Regions from separate parts of the Shewanella sp. GXUN23E genome, predicted to be linked through region 2. Evidence: predicted binding sites of a transcription regulator. Region 2 holds the regulator's gene; the other holds the start of a gene.
What was found. Region 2 encodes sigma-54, which starts transcription at its own class of promoters, with help from an activator protein. Its sites were predicted from a motif close to GTTGGCACGNNNNTNGNNT; they were not measured.
Positions count from the first base shown of each region.

Region 1: a site for sigma-54 is predicted at 1,987-2,005, ahead of glnA (glutamate--ammonia ligase). Genes of this name have one in related genera too.

Region 1 is NZ_JBOZWP010000024.1:26,551-30,977, reverse strand. It holds gene ACRRUX_RS17385 (hypothetical protein) at 1-411, shown strand, start outside; gene glnA (glutamate--ammonia ligase) at 477-1,886, opposite strand; gene typA (translational GTPase TypA) at 2,338-4,149, shown strand.
Region 2 is NZ_JBOZWP010000017.1:54,923-59,349, forward strand. It holds gene lptC (LPS export ABC transporter periplasmic protein LptC) at 1-441, shown strand, start outside; gene lptA (lipopolysaccharide transport periplasmic protein LptA) at 428-988, shown strand; gene lptB (LPS export ABC transporter ATP-binding protein) at 985-1,716, shown strand; gene ACRRUX_RS14555 (RNA polymerase factor sigma-54) at 1,852-3,327, shown strand; gene hpf (ribosome hibernation promoting factor) at 3,358-3,645, shown strand; gene ptsN (PTS IIA-like nitrogen regulatory protein PtsN) at 3,648-4,091, shown strand; gene rapZ (RNase adapter RapZ) at 4,088-4,427, shown strand, end outside.

The DNA of each region.
Region 1 (4,427 bases), on a different contig from region 2:
CTGCAAAAGCAGGCACTGCGTGAAGGTTGGGCCTATGACACTCAATTGGCGCAGGCGCGGCGTGAGCTATGGGCGGAGGCCAAAGAAACCCTCAATGAGACGGAATACCAGCAGGGATTGTATGCCGCCGGGATCCCCAACGTACTTTATTTTGGCTCGGCCATGTCTGCTCAGGCGTCAGCGCTTGGACTGCAGTATGGCGATGTACTGACCCATGTTGCCGGCGTCAGAATATTCAATCGGGACGATCTCAGATTACAGCTGGAAAACAGTGGTGAGGCGGCGATGCTGGAGCTGACCTTTTCGCGGCGGGGACAGGCGATCAATGTGCAGCTGGCAGATTTGAACAAAACAATTGAATTGCATGGTGACTCTTTGCCACCGGAAAAACTGGCCACGCTGGGGCAATAGCAGCACATTCTGGCCTACAAGCAAAAGACCCCGCAATGCGGGGTCCTGTAGGAATCAGCCAACAATTACAGGCTGTAGTACATTTCAAACTCCAGTGGGTGAGTGGTGCGGCTCACACGCTCGGCTTCAGCAGTCTTCAGCTTGATGTAGGAATCAATGAAGTCGTTGCTGAATACGCCACCCTTGGTCAGGAACTCACGATCGCTATCCAGTGCCGCCAGAGCAACTTCCAGAGACTCGGCAACAGTTGGGATCTCTGCTGCTTCTTCCGCTGGCAGGTCATACAGATCCTTGTCCATGGCTTCGCCCGGATGGATCTTGTTCTGGATACCGTCCAGACCAGCCATCAGCAGGGCAGCGAAGCCCAGGTATGGGTTGGCAGTTGGATCCGGGAAGCGGGTCTCAATACGACGGGCTTTCGGGCTTGGAACCACAGGGATACGGATAGACGCGGAGCGGTTACGGGCAGAGTAAGCCAGCATTACCGGGGCTTCGAAGTGTGGTACCAAACGCTTGTAGGAGTTGGTGCTTGGGTTGGTGAATGCGTTCAGCGCGCGGGCGTGCTTGATGATACCGCCGATGTAGTACAGCGCAGTTTCAGACAGACCACCGTACTTGTCGCCGGCAAACAGGTTTACGCCATCTTTGGCCAGAGACTGGTGCACGTGCATACCGCTGCCGTTGTCGCCAACGATTGGCTTGGGCATAAAGGTCGCAGTTTTGCCATAGGCGTGAGCCATGTTATGCACCACGTACTTCAACACCTGAATTTCGTCAGCTTTCTTGGTCAGGGTATTGAAGCGGGTCGCAATTTCGTTCTGACCGGCAGTGGCCACTTCGTGGTGGTGGGCTTCAACAACCTGGCCCATCTCTTCCAGTACCAGACACATGGCAGAGCGCAGATCCTGAGAGGAATCCACAGGAGCAACAGGGAAGTAACCGCCTTTCACGAATGGACGGTGACCTGTGTTGCCGTCTTCATAAGATGTGGCAGAGTTCCATGCTGCTTCTTTGGCGTCGATCTTCACGAAGGTACCGCTCATGTCGGTGCCGAAACGTACGTCATCGAACAGGAAGAATTCTGGCTCTGGCCCTACCAATACGGTGTCGGCAATACCGGTGGCACGCAGGTACTCTTCAGCTTTTTTGGCGATGGAGCGTGGGTCACGATCGTAGCCCTGCATGGTGCCTGGCTCGAGGATGTCACAACGGATAATGGCAGTACTTTCTTCGGTGAAAGGATCCAGCAGGAAGGTATCAGGATCTGGCATCAGTACCATGTCTGATTCGTTGATGCCTTTCCAGCCTGCAATGGAGGAGCCGTCAAACATTTTACCGTCTTCGAAGAAGTCAGCATCTACCTGATGGGTAGGAATAGAAACATGCTGCTCTTTACCTTTGGTGTCGGTAAAACGTAAATCCACAAATTTTACTTCGTTGTCTGCCAGTTGTTGTAAAACCGCTTCGTATGACATGCTAAGCCTCCGCTGGGAAAAGGTAGGGTACCTTTAAATCAATATTCTGCTGTGTAGGGCACCAGCTATGTTGCTGGCTTGCTCTTGCGTGCCAAACATAATGCCAGACCTGTGCCAATAATTTAACTACTTGAAAATAAAAGTTTATGTGCTAGGGGTTGCACCAGCTTTAACGCCGGTTGCACCATGTTGGTGCTGCGCTTGCTTTGGTTTGGTGCAATGACCTATGGGTGAACCAAATTAGTGCGCTGAGGCAATGCATGAAAACTGGTTAATTTGTGCACAATTGAAATGTGCAAAAAATAATCCTGTGCGACAATGCGCTGGTGGAGTAGAATACCCCACTTTTTACGACTGTGGCCCCTTTGGGCGGCAGTCGCCCCCTTTGTCTTGACTTGCTCGTCAGCGAGTTTAGACGAAATCCAATTTATTGATGGTAAGAGGTTTATCCGTGCTGGAAAAATTAAGAAACATCGCGATTATCGCGCACGTTGACCATGGTAAGACGACCCTGGTTGACAAGCTGCTGGCGCAGTCAGGCACCCTGGCAACCCGTGGCGAAGCGACTGAGCGGGTGATGGACTCCAACGATCTGGAAAAAGAACGTGGCATCACGATTCTGGCCAAAAACACCGCCATCAAATGGAATGACTACCGCATTAACATCGTAGACACTCCCGGACACGCTGACTTCGGTGGTGAAGTAGAACGTGTTCTGTCTATGGTTGACTCTGTACTGCTGCTGGTTGATGCGCAGGACGGCCCAATGCCACAGACCCGCTTCGTAACCCAAAAAGCCTTTGCTCAGGGTCTGAAGCCTATCGTGGTTATCAACAAGATTGACCGTCCGGGTGCACGCCCAGATTGGGTTATCGATCAGGTATTTGATCTGTTCGACAACCTGGGTGCCACCGATGAGCAGCTGGATTTCCCAATTGTTTACGCCTCTGCGCTGAACGGTTTCGCGTCTCTGGATCCGGATGAGCACAGCGATAACATGACACCACTGTTCCAAACCATCGTTGATCAGGTATCTCCACCTGATGCCGATGCTGAGGGCGCGTTCCAGATGCAGATCTCTCAGCTGGACTACAACTCTTACGTAGGTGTTATCGGTGTTGGTCGTATCAAGCGCGGCAGCGTAAAGACCAACCAGCAGGTGACCATTGTTGGTGCTGATGGCAAAACCCGTAACGGTAAAGTTGGCCAGGTACTGGGTTACATGGGTCTGGATCGCCACGAAGTGGGTGAAGCGCAGGCTGGTGATATCGTGGCCATTACCGGTCTGGGTGAGCTGAAGATCTCCGACACCATCTGTGCTGCCGGTGCGGTTGAAGCCCTGCCTCCGCTGTCTGTTGACGAGCCAACTATGACCATGACCTTCCAGGTGAACACTTCTCCGTTCGCTGGTAAAGAAGGTAAGTACGTGACTTCACGTAACATTCTTGAGCGTCTGGAGCAGGAACTGGTACACAACGTGGCTTTGCGCGTTGAAGAAACCGAAAGCCCTGATCGTTTCCGCGTATCCGGTCGTGGTGAACTGCACCTGTCTATCCTGATCGAAAACATGCGTCGTGAAGGTTATGAGCTGGCGGTATCCCGTCCAGAAGTGATCATCAAGGAAATCGATGGCGAAAAGTGCGAGCCATACGAAACCCTGACCGTTGACGTGGAAGAAGAGCACCAGGGTGGTGTGATCGAGCGTCTGGGTACCCGTAAGGCTGACATGAAAGACATGCAGCTGGATGGTAAAGGTCGTGTGCGTATCGACTTCATCATTCCTAGCCGTGGTTTGATTGGTTTCCAGACTGAGTTCATGACTGCGACTTCCGGTACCGGTCTGATGTACCACAGCTTCGATCACTATGGTCCATACAAGGGCGGTGACATCGGTCAGCGTACCAATGGTGTACTGATCTCTAACGCGACCGGTAAGGCACTGACGTTCGCTCTGTACGGTCTGCAGGATCGCGGTCGTCTGATGATTGGCCACGCCACTGAAGTTTATGAAGGCCAGGTAATCGGTATTCACAGCCGCTCTAACGACCTGACTGTAAACTGTCTGAAAGGTAAGCAGCTGACCAACATGCGTGCTTCCGGTACCGACGAAGCTCAGGTTCTGACGCCACCTATCCTGATGACCCTGGAGCAGGCGCTGGAATTCATCGATGATGACGAACTGGTTGAAGTCACGCCCAAGAGCATTCGTGTGCGTAAGCGCCACCTGACTGAAAACGATCGTAAGCGTGCTTCACGCGCCTGATAGTTGTTAGCCAGTTAAATAAAAACCCGCTGAATAAGCGGGTTTTTTTATACCTTCATAAACTGGACAATCGCTGACCATACATTGGGCCGGATCACTTTCAAATTATCTCCGGGCGAGGAAAACGACAGCGCAACGAGGCTGGCAGTTTGCCTGGAAGGGTAAAGCGGTCGCGGTAGAAAGGCCCTTTCCGCCCTCAGGAACGCTGTCTGTAACCCTTTGCTGGAATAACAAGGATGCCTGCCATCTCTTTGTTATACCGTTGCCCGTGTTGTCGC
Region 2 (4,427 bases):
GATTTCGTCGCCGACGATCTCTCCAGCGTCAGTTTCAATGACCTGGGCGAAGTTGAAAGCCGGGTGACAGCTGTACATATGGAACATTTCGAAGCCAGCAATCTGACCCGTTTTTCCCAGCCTGTCTATCTGCTTTACCCGGATAATGGTCAGGCGCACTGGCGGATATCTGCCGCTGAGGGCACGCTCGACAAAGACGACAACATAGTCACGCTTGAGAATAATGTTATCATCGACGCCATTACGCCCAATGAACCCTTGCAACAGCTGAAAACCAGCTACCTGCAGCTGGATCTGGATACCATGATCATGCGCTCTGATCGCGTAATCCAGGTAGATGGCAGCAATTTTAAAGTAGAAGGTACAGGGCTTTATGCCGATCTGAATGCGCAGACAGTTAAGCTGCTGAATCAGGTAACAGGAATCTATGAACCAAACTAAGACATTTTTTGCGGCACTCCTGTGCACCCTGAGTTGGGGCGCACTGGCGGCTACGGACGATCTCACCAAGGAAGTGCACATCAAGGCACCCAGCCAGTTTGCCGATATCAAGAACAAACGGGTGGTGTACTCAGGCCCGGTGACAGTCACCCAGGGCAGTATCAAAATTCAGGCCGATGAGCTCAGCGCCAGCCAGGGGGATGGAGAAACCATTCTTATCGCCACCGGCAAACCGGCTACCTACACCCAGATGCTGGACAATCATCGTCCTGCCACTGCCAGTGCCAATGAGATCCGCTACAACATCAGCAAGCGGGTACTGACCCTGATGGGCGATGCTGAAATCGAGCAGGATGGCAGCAAAGTCAGTGCGCCCAAAATCGTCTACGACATTGAATTGCAACAGATGACCGCACAGGGTAATCAGAATCCTGACGATCGGGTGCACACTGTCATCAAGCCTGAAAACTTCCAGAATGACATCAAGCCTCTGGACGACAACAAACCTTCCAGCAAAGACAAAAAGCAGGGGCAGCCGGATTCATGAGTGAACTGACGCTGAAAGCAGAGCATCTTGCCAAAAGCTACAAGAATCGTCAGGTCGTCAAGGACGTCAGCCTGGAAGTGAAAACCGGTCAGATCGTCGGTCTGCTCGGCCCCAACGGTGCCGGCAAGACCACCACATTTTATATGGTGGTTGGCTTGGTCAAAAGCGACAAGGGTGCTATCTACATCAATGATGAAGACCTGACGCTGGATCCCATGCATATGCGCGCCCGCAAGGGTATCGGCTACCTGCCTCAGGAAGCCAGTATCTTCCGTAAGTTGTCCGTCCGCGACAATATCATGGCAGTCCTGCAAACCCGCAAGGCACTGACCAATGAGCAACGGGAAGAACAACTGGAACATCTGCTGGAAGAGTTCAACATCACCCATATCCGCGATTCCATGGGGATGGCCCTGTCAGGCGGTGAACGCCGGCGGGTGGAAATTGCCAGGGCGCTGGCAGCCAATCCCAAGTTCATTCTGCTGGATGAACCATTCGCCGGGGTTGATCCGATCTCGGTTATCGACATCAAGAAGATCATCGAACAGCTCAAGAGCCGTGGTCTGGGGGTACTGATCACCGACCATAACGTGCGGGAAACCCTGGATGTTTGCGAACACGCTTATATCGTCAGCCACGGCAATCTGATTGCCGAAGGCACACCGGCGGAAATCCTTGATAACCAGCAGGTGCGCGCTGTGTACTTGGGTGAACAATTCAGGCTATAGTTAATTCATGTGTCCCGGCGCCAGTGCAGCAGCCATGCCGGGACAGCAAGGATACGCACTTTCCTCAGACCGATGGACATACCGGTTCTCGAGAATTTCTATTAAAACCACTCTATACAGGGATTTGCGGTAAAGATGAAAGCGTCTCTCCAGCTTAAACTGGGTCAGCAGTTAACCATGACGCCTCAACTGCAGCAGGCCATCCGCCTGTTGCAATTGTCTTCTCTGGAACTCCAGCAGGAAATCCAACAGGCGCTGGAATCCAATCCTTTGCTGGAGATGGATGAAGAACAATATGACTCAGAGCTGAATGACAACGAGGGTGACAACTCAGCGGAATTTGATGAGCCTGACGATTCAGAGCCGATGCAGCACAGCTCAAGTGTCGAAACATCAGACGCCATCACCCAGGAAGCCATGCCGGACGAGCTGCCCATGGACACCACCTGGGATGAAGTCTTCACTGCCGCTCCAGTCGCTGCCGGCCCCGCAGTGCGTGATGATGATATGCCATTTCAGGGGGAAACCAGTGAAGGTCTGTATGAACATCTGGAATGGCAGAAAAACCTGACGCCCTTTTCCGAGAACGATTACGCCATCGCCACCGCCATTATTGAGGCGATCGATGACCGAGGGTACCTGACTCAAAGCACGCAGGAGATCCTCGAAGCCTTGGGAGATGAGGACACTGAACTCGATGAAGTTGAAGCGGTACTCAAGCGTATCCAGCACTTCGATCCTGTGGGCGTGGCTGCCAGGGATTTGAGCGAGTGTCTGCTGATCCAGCTCAATCAGTTTGCGGCAGAGACTCCCCACATTGAGCATGCCCGCTTACTTATCCGTGAGCATCTGGAGCTGATTGCCAACCGCGATTTCCGCACTCTGATGCGCAAGACCCGCCTTAAGGAAGATGATCTGCGTGAGGCCATTAACCTCATCCAGACCCTGAATCCACGGCCAGGTCTGCTCATCAGCCGGGATAACGATGAGTATGTAATCCCAGATGTATCCGTATCCAAGAAGCATGGCCGCTGGGTAGTGGAGCTCAACCCCGATTGCATGCCCAAACTGAATGTCAACCAGCATTATGCAGCCATGGCCCGCAGCACGCGCAGCCAGGCTGACAGCCAGTTCATTCGCGGCCATTTGCAGGAAGCCAAGTGGTTTATTAAAAGTCTGGAGAGCCGTAACGATACACTGCTGAAAGTGGCCAATTGTATCGTGCAGTTTCAACAGGGATTTTTTGAGTTCGGCGAAGAGGCCATGAAACCTATGGTACTCAACGATATTGCCGAAGCGGTTGAAATGCATGAGTCCACCATTTCCAGGGTGACCACGCAAAAATATATGCATACCCCAAGAGGGATTTTCGAATTAAAGTATTTCTTCTCCAGCCATGTTGGAACTGAAGATGGTGGAGAATGCTCGTCCACTGCCATTCGTGCTTTTATCAAAAAGCTAGTGGCAGCCGAAAACCAGAAGAAACCATTAAGCGACAGCAAGATGGCAGAACTTCTGGCAGAACAGGGAATAAATGTTGCCAGACGGACTATCGCCAAATACCGAGAAGCGATGCTGATTCCGCCTTCCAACCAGCGTAAGAGTTTATAACCCTACCCGGAATAAAGGAGGTAGCTATCTATGCAAATCAACCTGACTGGACACCATATCGAGATTACAGACTCTCTGCGGGAATATGTGGAAAGCAAATTCACCAAGCTTGAACGCCATTTTGAACAGATCAATAATGTGCACGTTGTATTGAATGTTGAGAAACTTCAGCAAATTGCAGAAGCAAAACTGCATATAAACGGCGGCGAAATTTTCGCAACTTCAGAACATGAAGATATGTATGCCGCAATAGACGCCCTGATCGACAAACTTGATCGTCAGGTGATTAAACACAAAGAGAAACTGACAAAACACTAACGATGGAACTTCGTACCATCCTGCAGCCGGAGTGTGCCTCCTGTGCCACTCCGGGCAGTAAGAAAAAAGTACTTGAGCTGGTAAGCGATCTTATCGCGGCTCAGTACCCCACCCTTTCCTCCCAGGAAGTATTCGAAAGTCTGCTTGCCCGGGAGAAAGTTGGCAGCACAGGAATCGGAAACGGTATTGCTATTCCTCACGGCAAACTGACGACTATTGATCATCCCATCGCCGTCCTGGTGAAATGCACCGAACCCGTTCCCTTCGATGCCATCGACAATCAACCGGTCGATATTCTTTTTGCCCTGCTGGTTCCAGCCGAGCAATGTCAGACTCATCTGGCAACACTCGCTGCAATGGCTGAAAAGCTCAGCGACAAACAAGTGGTTAAGCAACTGCGCAAAGCGCAGGATGACGCAGAACTGTTCCGGGTTATTACCGCATGAAATTGGTTATCGTATCGGGCCGCAGTGGCTCAGGAAAATCTGTTGCCTTAAGAGCGCTGGAAGATCTGGGCTACTACTGTGTGGATAATTTGCCGCTGTCGCTGATTGGCAGCTTGATGGAGCAACTCAAAAGCACCACTGAACAGGTCGCCATCAGTGTGGATGTGCGCAATCTGAAAAATCAGGATAAGGTGCTGGAGCAACAACTCAAGTCACTGAGCAATACTGAGATCACCAGTTTTTTCCTGTATTCAGGTGATGATATCCTGCTGAAACGCTACAGCGAAACCCGACGCCTGCACCCTTTATCACGCAACCAAAGCTCTCTGCAGGAAG